3 regions of the Flavobacterium sp. Leaf359 genome follow, and region 1 is predicted to be linked to each of the others. Evidence: riboswitches for the same ligand, from Rfam matches in the RefSeq annotation. Region 1 holds a riboswitch; each other region holds the start of a gene.

Evidence for each region. Region 1 has a riboswitch for S-adenosylmethionine ahead of ASG38_RS16820 (Na+/H+ antiporter NhaC family protein). Riboswitches for the same ligand answer to the same signal wherever they lie in the genome.
Region 2: another riboswitch for S-adenosylmethionine. It lies ahead of ASG38_RS10730 (PLP-dependent aspartate aminotransferase family protein); the one in region 1 lies ahead of ASG38_RS16820 (Na+/H+ antiporter NhaC family protein).
Region 3: another riboswitch for S-adenosylmethionine. It lies ahead of ASG38_RS14155 (homocysteine S-methyltransferase family protein); the one in region 1 lies ahead of ASG38_RS16820 (Na+/H+ antiporter NhaC family protein).

The regions. Positions count from the first base shown of each region.
Region 1 is NZ_LMPW01000015.1:324,377-330,489, reverse strand. Features, by position in the region: gene ASG38_RS16845 (UDP-3-O-(3-hydroxymyristoyl)glucosamine N-acyltransferase) at 1-485, shown strand, start outside; gene ASG38_RS16840 (nuclear transport factor 2 family protein) at 488-850, shown strand; gene sucD (succinate--CoA ligase subunit alpha) at 946-1,818, shown strand; gene ASG38_RS16830 (DNA-deoxyinosine glycosylase) at 1,899-2,384, shown strand; gene ASG38_RS16825 (pirin family protein) at 2,435-3,310, shown strand; SAM-I-IV-variant riboswitch at 3,462-3,558, shown strand; gene ASG38_RS16820 (Na+/H+ antiporter NhaC family protein) at 3,615-4,940, shown strand; gene fabG (3-oxoacyl-[acyl-carrier-protein] reductase) at 5,015-5,761, shown strand; gene ASG38_RS16810 (hypothetical protein) at 5,865-6,044, shown strand; gene ASG38_RS16805 (hypothetical protein) at 6,096-6,113, shown strand, end outside.
Region 2 is NZ_LMPW01000012.1:515,629-521,741, reverse strand. Features, by position in the region: gene ASG38_RS10750 (carbonic anhydrase) at 1-333, shown strand, start outside; gene ASG38_RS10745 (nitronate monooxygenase family protein) at 542-1,480, opposite strand; gene ASG38_RS10740 (S8 family serine peptidase) at 1,524-3,137, opposite strand; gene ASG38_RS10735 (VOC family protein) at 3,141-3,491, opposite strand; SAM riboswitch class I at 3,686-3,794, shown strand; gene ASG38_RS10730 (PLP-dependent aspartate aminotransferase family protein) at 3,938-5,116, shown strand; gene ASG38_RS10725 (homoserine dehydrogenase) at 5,128-6,113, shown strand, end outside.
Region 3 is NZ_LMPW01000013.1:372,668-378,780, forward strand. Features, by position in the region: partial or broken gene ASG38_RS14135 (T9SS-dependent choice-of-anchor J family protein) at 1-437, shown strand, start outside; gene ASG38_RS14145 (OsmC family protein) at 1,245-1,667, shown strand; gene ASG38_RS14150 (hypothetical protein) at 1,773-2,297, shown strand; SAM riboswitch class I at 2,363-2,466, shown strand; gene ASG38_RS14155 (homocysteine S-methyltransferase family protein) at 2,628-3,626, shown strand; partial or broken gene metH (methionine synthase) at 3,645-6,113, shown strand, end outside.

The sequences.
Region 1 (6,113 bases):
TAATAATTCATGCCGGAGCTATTTTAGGGGCAGATGCTTTTTACTATAAAAAGCGCCCTGAAGGTTTTGACCAGCTTATTTCCGGAGGAAGAGTTGTTATTGAAGACAATGTGGGAATAGGCGCCTTGTGTACTATCGATCGAGGTGTAACCGGGGATACCACTATTGGTGAAGGAACGAAACTGGACAATCAGGTTCACGTAGGACATGATACGGTAATCGGGAAAAAATGCCTTATCGCTGCACAGACAGGAATAGCAGGTTGCGTAAAAATCATGGATGAAGTAACCATTTGGGGGCAAGTAGGAGTTATTAGCAGTATCACAATTGGTGAAAGAGCTGTTGTTATGGCACAATCCGGTATTACAAAATCAATCGAAGGCGATAAAACCTATTTTGGCACTCCGGCCGATGAAGCCCGTGAAAAATTAAAACAATATGCCAACGTAAAGAAAATTCCGGAAATCCTTAATAAACTGAAATAAGAATGACACCAAAAGAAATCGTACAGAATTTTTACAAATCAGATGCACTTCTTGATCAAAAAATCATGGAATCTTCATTGCATCCTGAAGTTGTTTTAGACTGGAATAGTTCAAAAGGATTTTTGCAGATGAACAGGACTGAAATATTAGCCTTGTCTGCTGAACTTCAGGTTGCCTATACACGATCAAAAATTCGCATCAGCCATATTCTGGAAGAAGAAAATTTGGTTTCTGTAAGATATTCACACTATGTAAAAACATTTGAAAACCCAAGAGAAGAGATGCTTTTGGCCCATTTTATGGTAATCTGGGAAATAAAAGACGGCAAACTTTACAGGGGATTTCAAATGAGCCAACTGTCCTGATTTCTTAAATATTTAAGCATAAAAAACTTTCCTATTAGGCATCAAAACCTTACTTTTGCAACACCATTCAAAAAAATAAATTTAAAAAATATATTATGAGCGTTTTAGTCAATAAAGATTCTAAAATAATTGTTCAAGGTTTTACAGGAAGCGAAGGAACTTTTCACGCTTCTCAAATGATTGAATACGGAACAAATGTTGTAGGTGGGGTAACTCCGGGTAAAGGAGGAACAACTCACTTAGACCGTCCGGTTTTCAACACTGTTAAAGATGCTGTTGATCAGGCTGGAGCAGATACTACAATCATTTTCGTACCGCCAGCTTTTGCGGCTGACGCAATTATGGAAGCTGCAGATGCAGGAATCAAAGTCATTATCACAATTACTGAAGGAATTCCGGTTGCTGATATGGTTAAGGCTTACGCTTATATTCAAAATAAAGATTGTCGTCTGGTAGGTCCAAACTGTCCGGGTGTAATTACTCCGGAAGAAGCTAAAGTTGGTATCATGCCAGGTTTCGTTTTCAAAAAAGGAAAAGTAGGTATCGTTTCCAAATCAGGAACACTTACTTATGAAGCAGCAGATCAGGTGGTAAAACAAGGTATGGGAATCACTACGGCTATAGGTATTGGAGGAGACCCAATCATTGGGACTACTACAAAAGAAGCTGTTGAATTGTTGATGAACGACCCTGAAACAGAATGTATCATCATGATTGGTGAAATCGGTGGGCAATTAGAAGCCGATGCTGCTAAATGGATTAAAGCTGACGGGAACAGAAAACCGGTTATCGGATTCATCGCTGGTGAAACTGCTCCAAAAGGAAGAACAATGGGTCACGCTGGTGCAATTGTAGGTGGAGCTGACGATACAGCTGAAGCTAAAAAACGCATCATGAGAGAAAATGGTATCCACGTTGTTGATTCTCCTGCTGAAATCGGTAAAAAAGTAAAAGAAGTTATGGGTTAATCTCCATACAATTGATATAAAAAGCCTTGCATATTGCGAGGCTTTTTTATTTAATGACGATTTTTTTATAATTTTAAAGAATGAAACAAGCCTTTCCGCCATTAGTTAATCAAAACTCCAAAATCCTTATTTTAGGAACTATGCCCGGAGAAAAATCGCTGGAATTACAGGAATATTACGGTAATAAAGGGAACAGTTTCTGGAAGCTGCTTTTCACGCTATTTAACCGGCCCTTACCAAAAGAATATATAGAAAAGAAGCAGTTATTAGAAGAGAACAATATTGCACTTTGGGATGTTCTGGCCTATTGTGAAAGAACAGGAAGTCTGGATAGCAATATAAAGAATGAAAAAGCCAATGATTTTGAAAGCTTTTACAAGCAATACCCCAATATTAAACATGTCTTTTTTTCGAGTAAAAATGCATCCAATTTCTATGATAAATATGTAGGTCGGAAAAAAGATTTGCAGTATTCCATTTTACCATCACCAAGTGGTGCCAATGCTTCTAAAAGTTTTTTACAAAAACTGGAAGAATGGGAAGCTATTTTGGAAGCACCGAAATAATTTTAGTAAATTAGATTCCTTAGAATTATCCTTAATAAACAAAACAAAATATGTCAAACATCGACTTAATCATAGAAGAAAGGCCGCGTGATATCGGGGACTTTTTGGTAGGCAGACTATTACCTTTCCGTAAAAAAAGAATGGTAGGGCCATTTATCTTTATTGACCACATGGGACCAACAAAAATGGGACCGGATCATTATATGGATGTAGGCCAGCATCCGCACATTGGATTGGCAACATTGACTTTCTTGCTCGAAGGCGAAGTCATGCATAAGGATAGTATTGGCACTGTACAGAAAATAGCTCCGGGGTCTGTAAACTGGATGATTGCCGGAAATGGTGTAACCCATACCGAAAGAACTCCCGAAGAATTAAGACACGGAAAAGAGTATATGATGCATGGTTACCAAATATGGGTAGCACTGCCAAAAGACAAAGAAGATATGGAGCCGGAATTTCATCATTTTGACAGGAACGATCTGCCAAGATGGAAAGACGAAACGGCAGAATTTACATTAGTGGCAGGAAAAGGATACGGTAAAGAATCACCGGTTCCGGTACATTCTGATCTGTTTATGGTCGAAATCAAAACCCAGGATGAATACCTTCTCCATACAGAAGGACAGCTTTTTGGGGAAATTGGAATCTGTGTCGTTGAAGGCGCTGTTCAGGCCTGTGATAATCATGTTGGGAAAGGAAATATGTTGGTGTCAAAATTGGACAATGCCTGTTCCATGACGCTCAAACCAGATACCCATATTATTCTTTTTGGTGGTCAACCGCTTCCTGAAGAGCGATTTATCTATTGGAATTTTGTGTCTTCCAGCAATGAAAAAATTGAAGCGGCGAAAGAACGTTGGAGAAAAAAAGAATTTCCGAAGGTAAAAGACGATAATAGCTATGTCGTCATGCCGGAAGTTTAATTCAAATAAAAACAAACCAAAAAGCCTCTCTGTTAACAATTCAACAGAGAGGCTTTGTTTTTGCAGATAATTTAATTGCGCGGAAGATTATTAAATATTTGTAAAAAACACACTTAAGGTAAATATAATTTAAAAATAGACCTATATTTGCATCCGTTATCACGAATCTCATAAAGAGATAGCAACCTGCAACAACAAGCAAGGTGCTAAAACGATAAGCCAAATCCTTTGGAAAAAATGTTGCCATTCCACACTTTTTTCGGTTTGCTTTTCGTCGTGAGCTTTATTAATTTTTAAGCAATCGATGATGAAACATCTTATTAAAACTAAAGGTTCTATTGTAGCCTTATTGCCCTTTTTCGTTTTTATTTTTACATTCCTTGGTGCCGGAATCCTACTCAATGACTTTTATGCTTTGCCGTCTCCAATAGCAGTAACTTTTGGGATAATTACAGCCTTTTTACTTTTTAGAGAATCTATTGAGGCAAAAGTTGACACGCTGATAAAAGGCTGTGGAAATAATCAAATCATCACAATGTGCCTTATTTATCTGCTGTCCGGAGCTTTTGCTGTCGTTACCCAGGCAATGGGAGCTGTAGACGCAGTTGTAAATTTAGGAATCAGTACAATAGACACGGAGTATTTCCCATTAGGCATTTTTTTAATAGCCTCATTTTTATCAACTGCAACAGGAACTTCCGTCGGCTCGATAGTAGCCTTAGGACCAATCGCCATCAGCCTGGCAGACAAAAGCGGTGCTTCCATGCCTTTAATTGCCGGTTCGTTACTGGGCGGCTCCATGTTGGGTGACAACCTGTCTATCATATCAGACACGACAATTGCTGCCACACAATCACTTGGATGTGAAATGCGTGATAAATTTAAAGTCAATCTCTTTATAGCGCTACCGGCATCTATTATTACGATACTGTTACTGTTCTATCTGGGGATTAATTCAGAAATAAGTCCGGTAACTATTGAAAAAGAGAGCTACGAACTGATTACAATAGTACCTTATATTCTTGTAATTGGTTTGGCGGTTTCAGGCTTAAATGTTTTTATAACCTTATTGATTGGGATATTGGTCGCGGGAATTATCGGTTTTTTTCAAAATGATTTCACTGTACTGAGTTTTTTACAGAAAAACTATGAAGGCTTTTTAAGTATGACCGATATATTTCTATTATCAATGCTAACGGGTGGACTGGCCGCTTTAGTTGAAAAAGCGGGAGGTATAGATTATGTTCTGCAAAAGATAAAGTCAAAAATTAAGAGCAAAAAATCAGCGCAAATGGGAATAGGTACTTTGGTTAGTGTTACCAACCTGGCTATTGCCAATAATACTGTTTCTATTGTAATTACCGGAGCCATTGCCAAAGAGATTAGTGATGAATATGAACTGAGTCCTAAAAAAACAGCAGCGATTCTCGATATTTTTTGCTGTATAGTGCAAGGAATTCTTCCGTATGGGGCACAAGTACTGCTGATTTTAAATTTTGCCAAGGGACGATTGGATGTGATTGACCTGATTTCAAATGCATGGTATGTTTATATATTGCTGATTTTTACGCTAATTGCGATTTATAGCAAAACATGGAACAAAAGGATAGATAAATTCCTGAAAGTTTAAAGGCTTGTCTTACAGTATTGCGATTGAATTCTTATATTTGTCACTCAACAAAGACAAACTAAATATATTTTATAATGAAATTACTAGAAGGAAAAACAGCGATCATTACAGGTGCCAGCCGAGGAATTGGTAGAGGAATTGCAGAAGTTTTTGCAAAACACGGTGCAAATGTGGCATTCACTTATAGTTCATCTGCTGAAGCGGCTAAAGTTTTGGAAGATGAATTGATAGCGCTTGGCGTAAAAGCTAAAGGATATCAGTCTAATGCTGCTGATTTTAATGAAGCACAAAAACTAGTAGATGATGTAATCGCAACTTTTGGAACTATTGATATTTTGATTAACAATGCAGGAATCACAAAAGACAACCTGCTGATGCGTATTTCAGAAGAAGATTTCGATAAAGTAATTGAAGTGAATCTGAAGTCTGTTTTCAATATGACAAAAGCTGTTCAGAAAATTATGCTTAAAAACCGTGCAGGTTCTATTATAAATATGAGTTCAGTAGTAGGAGTGAAGGGTAATGCCGGACAAACCAACTATGCGGCTTCAAAAGCCGGAGTTATCGGATTTACAAAATCAGTTGCTTTAGAGCTTGGTTCAAGAAATATCCGTTGTAATGCAATTGCTCCAGGTTTTATTGAAACTGAAATGACAGGAAAACTAAACGAAGATGTTGTTCAGGGTTGGAGAGATGCTATTCCGTTAAAACGTGGCGGAACACCTGAAGATGTAGCAAATGCTTGTCTTTTCTTAGCTTCTGATATGAGTGGCTATATTACAGGACAGGTTATGAACGTTGATGGTGGAATGCTGACTTAATAAAAGCTTTTATAAGCAAAAGACAAATTAAATCAATACTTTCTTCTAAGGTGTAAAGTCCTAATCTTTTGATTTTACACCTTAGATTTTATATGAAGTTTAAATGAAAGATAGTTTTGGTATAGGGATAATTGGTGCTATTATAGTAGTTCTTGGAGTGATATTCATTGTAGCACGTCTTGAAATAGGCTTTATAACAGGGCAAATAATGGTTTATTATGGTTTGCTGTTGGTTGCTTTGGCAATACTGATTTTTATAGTGAGAAAAAACAAGAAGAAATGATTTTTCTTGATATGAATCCAAAATCCTTCAGATATTAAATTAATATAAAAAATGACGACAAACACCATA
Region 2 (6,113 bases), on a different contig from region 1:
GGAGGAGTAAAAGCAGCCATGCAGGCTGAAGATTTGGGTGTACTCAATCCTTGGCTTCGAAATATACGCGATGTATACAGACTGCATAAAAATGAACTGAATGCTATTGAAGATGAAACTGCAAAATACAACAGGCTGGTTGAATTAAATGTACAGGAGCAGTGTGTTAATTTGGTTAAAACTGCCGAAGTGCAAAAAGCATACAACGAAAGAGGGCTTCAGATTCACGGTTGGGTTTTTGACATTCACTCCGGAAAACTGATTGACCTGAAACTGGATATTGACCGCATCATGAAAAACATCATGGAGATCTATAATCTTGGTCATGATTAAAAACAATGACTATCGGGAAGTTATGGCAAAAAGGTAACTTTTAACGATTCTACTATTAAACTTTGCGGCTCTGCGTCTTTGCGAGCAACTATTTCACGCAAAGGCGCAGAGCCGCAAAGAAAGAAAACATAAACCTGGGTTTATTTTTTGGTGTAAAGTTCAGATAATCAATTAAAAAAGAATCCCTTTGCTCTGCAAAGGGATTCTTTTATAAAGAAACAGCTTCCTGTTTTGCTTTTTCAAATTCTGAAACCATATTCTCGACAATTTCTTTTACGGGTTTTATATCGTGAATCAGTCCTGAAATTTGGCCAATTTCAAGTTCGCCTTCCACTAAATCGCCTTCAAACATTCCTCTTTTAGCGCGGGCTCTTCCCAACAAAACTTTCAAATCATCTGTAGTCGGACATTTGGCGTAAAGCTCCTGAATATCCTGATAGAATTTATTTTTGATTAGTCGTACCGGTGCCAGTTCTTTCAAAGTCACCTGGGTTCCGCCTTCTTCCAAATCAACAATTGTCTGTTTAAAATCAGCATGGGACGAACTTTCAATTGATGCGGCAAAACGGCTTCCTACCTGAACGCCATCGGCACCCAAAACCATCGCCGCCAGCATTCCTCTTCCGGTTGCAATTCCTCCTGCAGCTATCAATGGAATTTGTATTTTTTCGCGAACCATCGGAATGAGAGTTAATGTAGTCGTTTCTTCCCTTCCATTATGTCCGCCTGCCTCAAAACCTTCAGCAACAACAGCATCAACACCTGCTTCCTGCGCTTTCAGGGCAAATTTTGAACTGCTGACAACATGAACGACTGTAATTCCTTTTTCTTTTAAAAAAGCAGTCCATGTTTTAGGATTTCCTGCAGAAGTAAAAACGATTTTTACGCCTTCTTCTACAATAATATTCATGATTTCTTCAATATTCGGATAGAGCATCGGAACGTTGACACCAAAAGGCTTATCTGTCGCCTTTTTACATTTCTGGATGTGCTCCCGAAGGACATCCGGATACATTGACCCTGCTCCTATTAATCCCAAGCCTCCGGCATTACTAACCGCACTTGCTAACTTATAACCGCTGTTCCATATCATGCCACCCTGAACTATTGGATACTGAATATTGAAAAGCTGTGTAATCTTATTCATTTAATTTAGTTATGGTTTATTATTTGTTTTGTTTTTAAAGATACTATTTAACAGCCAATTTTCCTGTTTTATAATTATTGCCTGCTTTGATTTTATACCAATAGATACCCGATTGCAGGTTTTCTACAGAAAAAACCGGGTTTTCTCTTTTAATTTTACTATTCATTATTTCTTGTCCTAACTGGTTGTAAATAAAAATCCGGACTTCTTCATAAGATTCCGGAATGACAAGATTGACAACAGAATTAGCCGGGTTTGGATATACTAAAAATGAGTTTTCAGAAAAAACAGGAGTATCTAAAGCATTAGCTAATGCCCTGCTAAAATCCGGAATCCCATAACCAAATTGATTGTTGGGCGTATTATATAAATGGGCCGACTGTTTTATTAGCTGTATAATTTCCACATTTGTTTTATCTGGAAAAGCCTGCCATAAACAAGCTACCATACCTGAAATTATAGGCGACGAAAAAGAGGTTCCGTTAGCAGTAACAATATTTCCGAATGTATCAGAAACCACAGCCTGCTGCCCTTGTGCCATTATATCAGGTTTTACCCTGCCATCAAATGAAGGCCCGATAGAGCTGAAACCGGCATAACTACTATCCGGCGCTACAGCACCTACCGCCAGCGCATTAACCGCATCCGCCGGCGCCGAAATATTAGGATTAGCCCCTGCTCCTGAATTGCCTGCCGAAACAACACAAATCATTCCCTTTGAAAAGGCAATATCTGCACCACGTGAAATAAAGGCTGTTGTGCCATTCATGTCAGCATATTCATAACTATAACCCGGGTTGTTATATATGAAATATCCCAGCGAAGTATTAATGATATCAACACCAAGGCTGTCTGCCATTTCAGCAGCTTCAACCCAATAGGATTCCTCAACCGGATTTTCATCCAAAATATCCTCTGTTATAAAAAGATAATACGAAGCATCCGGCCCGGTTCCAACTAATTGATTTTCAACATAACCGCCCATAGTTGCAAGTACTAAGGTACCGTGTGTTCCACCTGTATAAAAATTCGTATTTCTGTTTACAAAATCGTAACCACCTAAAATTTTATTATTGGTAATAAGTCGTTGGAAAGGTTGGGCAGTATTTACATTGGGAAAACCGGCATCCATAACAGCGATTATTTTTCCGTTTCCGGTAAAATCCTGCTGGTGTAACAGATTGCCTTTTAGCATCTGAATCTGGTTGGCCGATGTTCCATATCCGAAACTTACCTGAGTTTCTAAATTTTTATTCCCATTTGCCAATTGCGACTGACGCATGGCACGGCCCGCAGTATTCAAAGTTGGATTAGCAAACTGGATATGGTCGACAAAAGTGAGGGTTTCGAGGTTTTGAATGGCTTCTACCGTACCCCTGATATGCAATGCATTCATCCATTTTGATTTGGCTTTGACTGTAATTCCTGCCGAAGCCGTCACCTGATTAATATACGATACGGAAATAGGGACATCCTTTTCGTCTAATGCAATATTCTGTCTTGTTCTTCTGTCAAGTGCTCGCTGCGAAAGCATCTCCAGTGGGTTTGCCATGTAGTGGGCGGCATCGGGCTTATCTGTAAAATAAACCCAGGCATCTTCCTGAGCCACAGCCCAGAAACCTGACAACAAGACTATTAAAAAAGTAATTTTTTTCATAAGTTATTGAATTGGCTGTCCAAACTTAAACAAATTGCCGCTATCGTCAATAATATAAAACTCCCGCATTCCCCAAGGCTGGTTTTTAAGTGCTATCTTATCTCCAAGAATTTTTTTATACCGTTCAAAAACAGCTTCAATATCATTTACCCGAATGTAGCAGCTTGAATTTTCCGGAACTATTTTTTCATTGCATTTCCAAAGGTGTATTTCATTATCATCCCATAAAAAAATTAAAAGGTCTTCATATTCACCTACTAATTTACCGCCTAAAATTTCCTGATAAAATTGTTTGGATTTTTCAAAGTCTAAAGAAGGAAGCTGGGGAATAATTTGGGTTATTTTTGAATTCAAATCAATATTTTTTAGATATGAATGTCAAATTTACGAAAATGAAATTTTATAAAACACTTTAAAGCTGACTATTTAAAGCCCTTTACATCTAATTCAATGCATTGAAAATCAATTAAATATAAAATATTTTATTTTTTATTAGGTTTTTAAAAAATTTATACTCTAAATTTGCAACCAAGTTCTTTAAAAGATTATTCTTATCCAGAAAGACCGAGGGAATTGACCCTATGACGTCTTGGCAACCTGTCCTTTTGAGGATAAGGTGCCACATTCAACCCTTGCTTTGGCAGGGAAAGATAAGCTTAGAAAATAGTACATAATAACTCGAGATATTATTTGCTCTTCTGACTTATCGGAGGAGCATTTTTATTTTATGCCCTTTCCGATATCTGGTTTCGAATATTTTTTTAAAAGCAAAAAATATTAAATCTTAAAAACGAATCAAGATGAAAGAGCAAACTCAAATTTTAAACTACATTCCGGTTGATAAACTAACAGGTTCCATTTCGGTGCCAATTTACCAGACTTCTACTTTTGTTCAGGATGCTCCAGGCGTTCACAAAGGTTTCGACTATGCCAGAAGCAATAATCCTACACGAAAAGTTCTTGAAGACCTGGTAGCCAAACTGGAGAACGGAACCAACGGTTATGCTTTTTCCAGCGGATTAGCTGCGATAGATGCAGTAGTGAAATTACTATCGGCCGGAGACGAAATCATAGCCGTAGATGATATTTACGGAGGTGCTTTCCGCCTGTTTACCCATGTGTATGAAAAATTCGGGATACAGGTAACGTATGTTGATGCAACCGATGCAAAGAACGTTGCTGATGCCATCAGTGACAAGACAGCCCTGATATGGATTGAATCTCCGACCAATCCAACATTAAAGATTTCAGATTTGCGTGCCATTGGAAAAATTGCAAAAGAAAACAACATCCTGTTCTGCGTAGACAATACCTTTGCCTCTCCTATCGCCCAAAAACCAATTGATTTTGGTGCCGACTTAATTGTTCACAGTGCTACAAAATATATTTCAGGACACAGTGACCTGATAGCCGGTCTGGTCATTACTGCTACGGAAGAATTAGGCGCTAAAATTAAATTCATCCAGAATGCTTCCGGTGCTATTTTAGGGCCGTTTGACAGCTGGCTGGTTATTCGCGGTATTGAAACCCTTAATTTAAGAATCAGGCAGCATGCTGAAAATGCACAAAAAATTGCCGAATTCCTGACTACTGAAAAACTAGTCCGTAATGTTTATTATCCGGGCTTGAAAACCCACCGCAATCATGAAATTGCCAAAAGTCAGCAGAAATATTTTGGAGGTGTTGTGACTTTTGATTTGGTTATTGACGATAAGGAACTGGCTTCAAGAATTGTATCGGGAACGAAATTATTCCAGTTGGCTGAAAGTTTAGGTGGTGTGAAAAGCCTGTGTTGCCTTCCATGTGAAATGACTCATAAATCAATTCCTGCTGAAAAAAGATACCAATCTGGCGTGACCGACAGCCTAATCCGACTTTCTGTGGGTTTGGAAGATGCTGATGATTTAATTGCCGACATAAAACAGGCATTGGAAAATGCTGTGAAGGAAAATGCTACTGTTGAATTCCATAAAAATTAATTGCACGAACAATGTCAAGAAAAAAATTAAATATAGGATTATTTGGATTCGGATGTGTGGGTTTCGGATTGTATGAGGTTTTGCAGAAAACACCGGGGTTAAAAGCAGACATCAGAAAAATCTGTGTCAAGGATAAAAACAAACCACGCGAAATTGCAGCCGAAAACTTCACTTTCGATAAAAATGATATTTTCAACGACCCGGAAATCAATGTTATTGTAGAACTTATTGACGATGCGGATGCGGCTTATGAAATCGTTAAAACCGCTTTAAAAAGTGGAAAGGCAGTAGTTTCTGCCAACAAAAAAATGATTGCAGAGCATTTTGAAGAATTATTGGAATTGCAACGAAAACACAAGGTGCCCTTACTTTATGAAGCTGCCTGTTGCGCCAGCATGCCTATTATCCGGAATTTAGAAGAATACTATGATAACGACCTTTTGGAATCTATACAGGGTATTGTGAATGGTTCAACCAATTATATACTCACCAAGACTTTTAAGGAGAACTTATCGTATGAGGAAGCTTTAAAAGAAGCTCAGGAAAAAGGATTTGCAGAAAGCAACCCTATTTTAGATACCGGCGGTTTTGATGCCAAATACAAACTGTTGATTCTTTTGGCTCATTCTTTCGGATATATTGCCAGACCTGAAAATCTCCTGAATATCGGGATTGATAATATTGGCGGATTGGAATTGAAATATGCCCGTGAAAAAGGGTTAAAAATCAAATTAGTTGCGCAGGCTTTTAAAAATACAGACGGAAACATTACTGCTTTCGTTATTCCGAAATTTGTGGATTCTGCAGACCGTCTGTTTAATGTTGATGATGTTTTTAATGGTGTGATTACGAAAACCAGTTTTGCAGACGAACAGTTTTTTGTGGGCAAAGGTGCCGGAGCACATCCAACGGCTTCGGCTGTGTTAAGCGATATTTCAGCTTTGAGCTATGATTATCAATACGAGTATAAAAAAATTGCGCAGCAGGAAGATTACAG
Region 3 (6,113 bases), on a different contig from region 1:
CATTAGCTACCGGTTTTGTATATCCTAAAGTTTGGACAAAATATAGTTTTACCGTTTCCGGACTTTCCGGTCCAACAGCTGTAAAGTTTGGATTTAGATATTTTGTAACAAACGGTGGGCCTACCGGCGATAATTCTGACTTAATTGGAATTGATACTTTTGAAGTCAGCAGGGCGTTGAGCAGAGATGATTTCTTTGCAAACAACTTTAGCATGTATCCTAACCCGTCCACAGGAATTGTTAACCTGTCCGGTAAAAATAATGTGGCGATTAATACGATCCAGCTTACGGACCTGAATGGAAGAGTGGTAAGAAATATAAATGCAAATGGTGTTTCAGAAACACAAATTAATATTTCTGAATTGACTTCCGGAGTTTATTTCCTGAACATACAGACTGATTCCGGTACGGGTACTACAAAAGTAGTGAAGAACTAATATTGTTTAATGGATATATAAAAAAGGGTAGTTTTTTATCAGGCCGATTTTTTAACTAAATTGAAATTGTGAAATAATTCCTTTTTTTGTTATATTCGGTACGTATTAACTAAATTTTTTATGAGAATGCTTTTGCTTGCAAGAGGCTATTAATCAAAATCATACTTCGAAAGAGCCTGCTTTTTTAAGTAGGCTTTTTTGTTTTTTTAATGGTTTTGGTGCCAAATATCAAAAAGGCTATATAAACAATATTGTGATAAAAGTTTTTCTTAACTAATACAGCAGCACTATTTTTTAAAGTTAAAGTGCTGATTATTAGTATAATTTTTTATTGTACGCCTCTCTTTATAAAACATCAGTTTTTTTGTTTGAAAATAAAATAAATGTTAAATTTTTATTTTGTGCATTGTCAATCCAAAAATAGTTCTGAAGTTTGTACCATCAAAAAGAAATAAAAATGAGAACTATTATTTGTCATACGTACTGCAAGATGTGGAAAATTTCCGCAGGAGGTACTATTGCCAAATTTTAAGTTTTTTAAAATATATAGCAAAAAAAGCCTCTGTTGAATTACAGGGGCTTTTTTTTTGAAAATAATTCTTTGAGAAAATAAAATAAAAATGAACACGATAACAACGATTATTTGTAAAAAACATATGTGGATGTATTGCCACCTAAAACTCCATTGCCAAAAGCGAATGACGTAATCTCTTTATATATTCAAGTGTGAAGTCCTTTTGGTAAACCGTCCAAAAGGACTTTTTTGTTTTAAGTCTCAATTATAAATCTCAAAAAAAAATAAAAAATATGAAAGCAATAAATGTATTAGGATACTCAAGAAATAATGAGCAATTCGTAGTGAAAACACAAAATTCTGATGTCAGAATAAGCAGGAATGAAAAATTTCCGGAACTGGAAGGGCCAAGTCCGTTTGAATATATACTTGCAGGATTCGCAGGATGTGTCAATGCGGTGAGCCAGCAGGTAGCTTCAGAGTTAGGCATCAACCTAAAGTCGTTACAGGTAGAAATAACCGGAGTTATAAGTCAGGAAGAAAGAGTAGGCTTCAGCAAAATCGAAATCGTGCTAAAGCCAACAACAGATACTTCGCTTCAGGTACTCCAGAAGTGGTTAAAATTAGTACAGCAAAAAAGTCCGGTTTACGACAACCTGGTCAATTCAACACCGGTCGAGCTGATTTTATACAAAGAATATAATTATGCAGCATAAAGCATAAATCGCATTTGTTTAGTTTGTTTTATTTGTTTGTTTGTTGAAAGACTGCTTTTGATTGCCAGTCAAAAGCAGTTCTTTTAATCAAAAATCTTCAGAACCATGTCAGTTAAAAAAATAAATATCATTCTCTTCGGAATAGAAGAGACAGGGAGTTCTCTCATAACTGAGGTGCTTTCCAATCAGGAATCACTCCTTGAAAATAACAATCTTGATTTGAGATTGCCGGTAATAACCAATTCCACCGTAGCCTTCTTTGAAAAACCAACAGTAAGAAATTCCTGGGAAGCCAATTTTATCCAATTTGCCGTTCCTTTCAAAATAGCAGATATAATTAATTTTGTTCAGGAAAACGAACTCGAAAATCTTATTGCTGTCGATACCTCAAATACAGAAGACATCCTTCCTGATTATTTCGACCTGCTCCAGAATGATTTTGATATCATTAGTGCTAATCCATTGGTGCAGGCATTTTCGGCAGATTTCAAAATGGCATTAAACAACAGTATCAAAAAAACGGAAAAAGATTTTGTCTTCGTAAACCCAAATGAGAAGCATCTTTCCCCGAAACTGCTTGAACAAATTCTAAAAATTGCAGCCAAACAAAATTTTAGGATAGCGGTATAATTTCTGCAAACTATTGCAAAAACCAAACATATTGCATTACTTTGCAGTGTTCTTAAAAATATTGATTGTTATCACGAAAGGCGGAGGGATTAGACCCGATGAAGCCTTAGCAACCCTTTAAGCTTTAAAGAAGGTGCTACATTCTACCATATTATTGGATAGATAACACACGAAAAATCTACTTTTTTTCTCCCTTTTCCTGACAACATATCGATACTTTTTTCAACCATTCATGGCCTGGGATTGTTTTTTCTATGCCATCGATTTTTGAAAAATACATTAGGACTTTTAGATTCATCAGAATCTTGAATAATCTAATAATAGTAAAAAATGTCAGGCATACACAAAGCTATCAAAGAAAGAATTCTCATCCTTGACGGAGCAATGGGAACCATGCTCCAGCGGTATAATTTTTCGGAAGAAGATTTCCGTGGTGAAAGATTCAAAGAATTTCCGCATCTGCTGAAAGGCAATAACGACCTCCTTTCATTAACCCAGCCAAAAGCAATACAGGAAGTCCACCGCCAATATTTTGAAGCCGGAGCAGATATTGTAGAAACCAATACCTTTTCAGGAACAACCATAGGTATGGCAGACTATCATTTGGAAGATTTGGTTTATGAATTAAACTATGAATCGGCCAGACTGGCCCGAGAAATAGCAGATGAGTTTACGGCAAAAAATCCGGATAAACCACGTTTCGTGGCGGGTTCTATAGGACCTACTAACAGAACGGCAAGCATGTCTCCGGATGTAAATGACCCCGGTTTCCGTGCCGTGACCTTTGATGAATTACGCATTGCCTATAAACAGCAGGTCGAAGCCCTGATTGATGGAGGTTCCGATATTCTGCTGGTAGAAACCATATTTGATACCCTGAATGCAAAAGCAGCACTGTTTGCCATTGAAGAAGTCAAAGAAGAAAGAAATATAGATATTCCGGTCATGGTTTCCGGCACGATAACAGATGCTTCAGGAAGAACACTCTCCGGCCAGACCGTAGAAGCATTCCTGATTTCCATTTCTCACATTCCGCTATTGAGCGTAGGATTTAATTGTGCTTTAGGAGCAGACCAGTTAAAACCTTATTTACAACGACTTTCGCATAATACCACATTCAATGTTTCGGCACATCCCAATGCAGGTTTGCCCAATGCTTTTGGGCAATATGACCAGACACCGGAAGCTATGCAGGTTTTGATTCGGGAATATCTCGAAGATAATCTCATTAACATAATTGGAGGATGTTGCGGAACAACCCCGGAACATATCCGCCTGATTGCAGAAGTAGCAAAAGAATATTCACCCAGAATTGTAGAACCGGTTTAGACTGTAGAAAAGAATAAGAAAATGGCAGATGTCGATTGTAAAAAATACTTAAGATTATCAGGTCTCGAACCTTTAATCATAACACCCGAAAGCATTTTTGTAAACGTAGGAGAACGTACGAATGTTACCGGTTCCCGAAAATTTTTACGCCTGATAAAAGAAGAAAAATACGAAGAAGCATTGGATATTGCCAGGGCTCAGGTAGAAGGAGGCGCACAGATTATTGACATTAATATGGATGAGGGAATGCTTGACGGCGTTCGCGCCATGACAATTTTCCTGAATCTGATAGCTTCTGAACCAGATATTTCCCGCGTTCCGATAATGATTGACAGTTCAAAATGGGAAATTATCGAAGCAGGACTAAAAGTAGCCCAGGGGAAAAGTGTTGTCAATTCTATCAGTCTAAAAGAAGGAGAAGAAAATTTTATTCGTCAGGCAAAACTGATAAAAAAATATGGTGCAGCAGTCATTGTTATGGCTTTTGACGAGACAGGACAGGCAGACACCTATGAAAGAAGGATAGAAATCTGTAAGCGTTCGTATGATGTTTTGGTAAACAAGGTAGGTTTTCCGGCAGAAGACATCATTTTTGACCCGAATATTTTTCCCGTTGCAACCGGAATGGAAGAACACCGCCGGAATGCAGTAGATTTCTTCAGGGCTACCAGATGGATTAAGGAAAATCTTCCCTATGCAAGTGTCAGCGGTGGTGTAAGCAATGTTTCATTCTCATTCCGCGGTAACGACAGGGTACGTGAAGCAATGCATTCGGCGTTTTTGTACCATGCTGTCAATCACGGTATGACTATGGGAATCGTAAATCCGGAAATGTTGGAAATCTATGACCAGATTCCCAAAGATTTGCTGGAATATGTTGAAGATGTCTTGCTTGACAGGAGAGATGATGCCACAGAAAGACTTTTGGCATTTGCAGAAAATATAAAAGGAGATACAAAAGAAGTTTCAGAAAAGCAGTCACAGGAATGGCGTTCGCTTCCACTTCAGGAAAGATTGACACACGCTTTGGTGAGAGGAGTTGATGAATTTATTGATGCTGATATTGAAGAAGCCAGACAATTGGCTACAAGGCCTATTGAAGTCATAGAAATCAATCTAATGACAGGAATGAATGTAGTAGGAGATTTATTCGGAAGCGGGAAAATGTTTTTGCCGCAAGTAGTAAAATCAGCACGTGTCATGAAAAAGGCGGTTGCTTATCTGTTGCCATATATTGAAGCGGAAAAAGACGGAAGTTCCAGTTCAGCCGGAAAGGTTTTGATGGCAACCGTAAAAGGTGATGTTCATGACATAGGGAAAAACATAGTGGCGGTGGTTTTGGCTTGTAATAACTATGAAATCATTGACCTTGGTGTCATGGTACCATCCGAGAAAATTATTCAGACAGCCATTGAGGAAAATGTAGATATAATAGGACTAAGCGGATTAATCACGCCTTCTCTGGATGAAATGGTCTATCTGGCAAAACAGATGGACAGGCAGAATGTCAAAATTCCAATAATGATTGGTGGAGCAACCACTTCAAGAGCACATACAGCCGTAAAGATTGCTCCGGAATATAGGGAAACAGTAGTTCATGTCAACGATGCTTCGCGTGCTGTTACTGTAGCCGGAAATCTCATAAATAAGAATACCAATCAGGAATATTTCAAGAGCCTGCGTATGGAATATGATGAGCTTCGCGAAGGTTACCTAAGTCGGAGCCGTGATAAAAACTTCTTAAGCATAGAGGAAGCCAGAAAAAATAAGCTGCAATTGGACTGGACTAATTTCACTCCGGCAAAACCAAACACTATAGGAACAAAAGTCATCGATGTAAAATTAGGAGAATTGGTCGATTATATCGATTGGACACCATTTTTTAGAACATGGGACCTGCATGGAAAATTTCCGGAAATACTAAAAGATGAAATTGTTGGCGAACAAGCTAAAGTGTTGTTTGCGGATGCTCAGGACATGTTGCGCCAGATTATACAGGAAAACTGGTTAGAAGCAAAAGGCGTGTATGCAATATTTCCTGCCAACCAAATCAATGATGATGATATTGAATTACGGGATGAAAATGGAAAGCTTCTGCAAACTTTCCTGACTTTAAGACAGCAGTCTGCAAAAACAAAAGGAGCACCCAATATTGCCCTGTCTGATTTTATAGCGCCAAAAGATTCCGGAATTACAGATTATATAGGAGCATTTTGCGTAACGACAGGTTTTGGAGTAGATGAAAAAGCGGCGGAATTCGAAAAAAATCTCGATGATTATAATTCCATTATGGTCAAAGCATTGGGCGATCGTTTTGCCGAGGCTTTTGCCGAATATTTACATGAAAAAATAAGGAAAGAAATCTGGGGATATGCTTCTGACGAAGTATTAAGCAATGAAGCCCTGATTAAAGAAGAATACAAAGGAATCCGCCCGGCACCAGGATATCCTGCTTGCCCGGATCACTTGGAAAAACCCACTATCTGG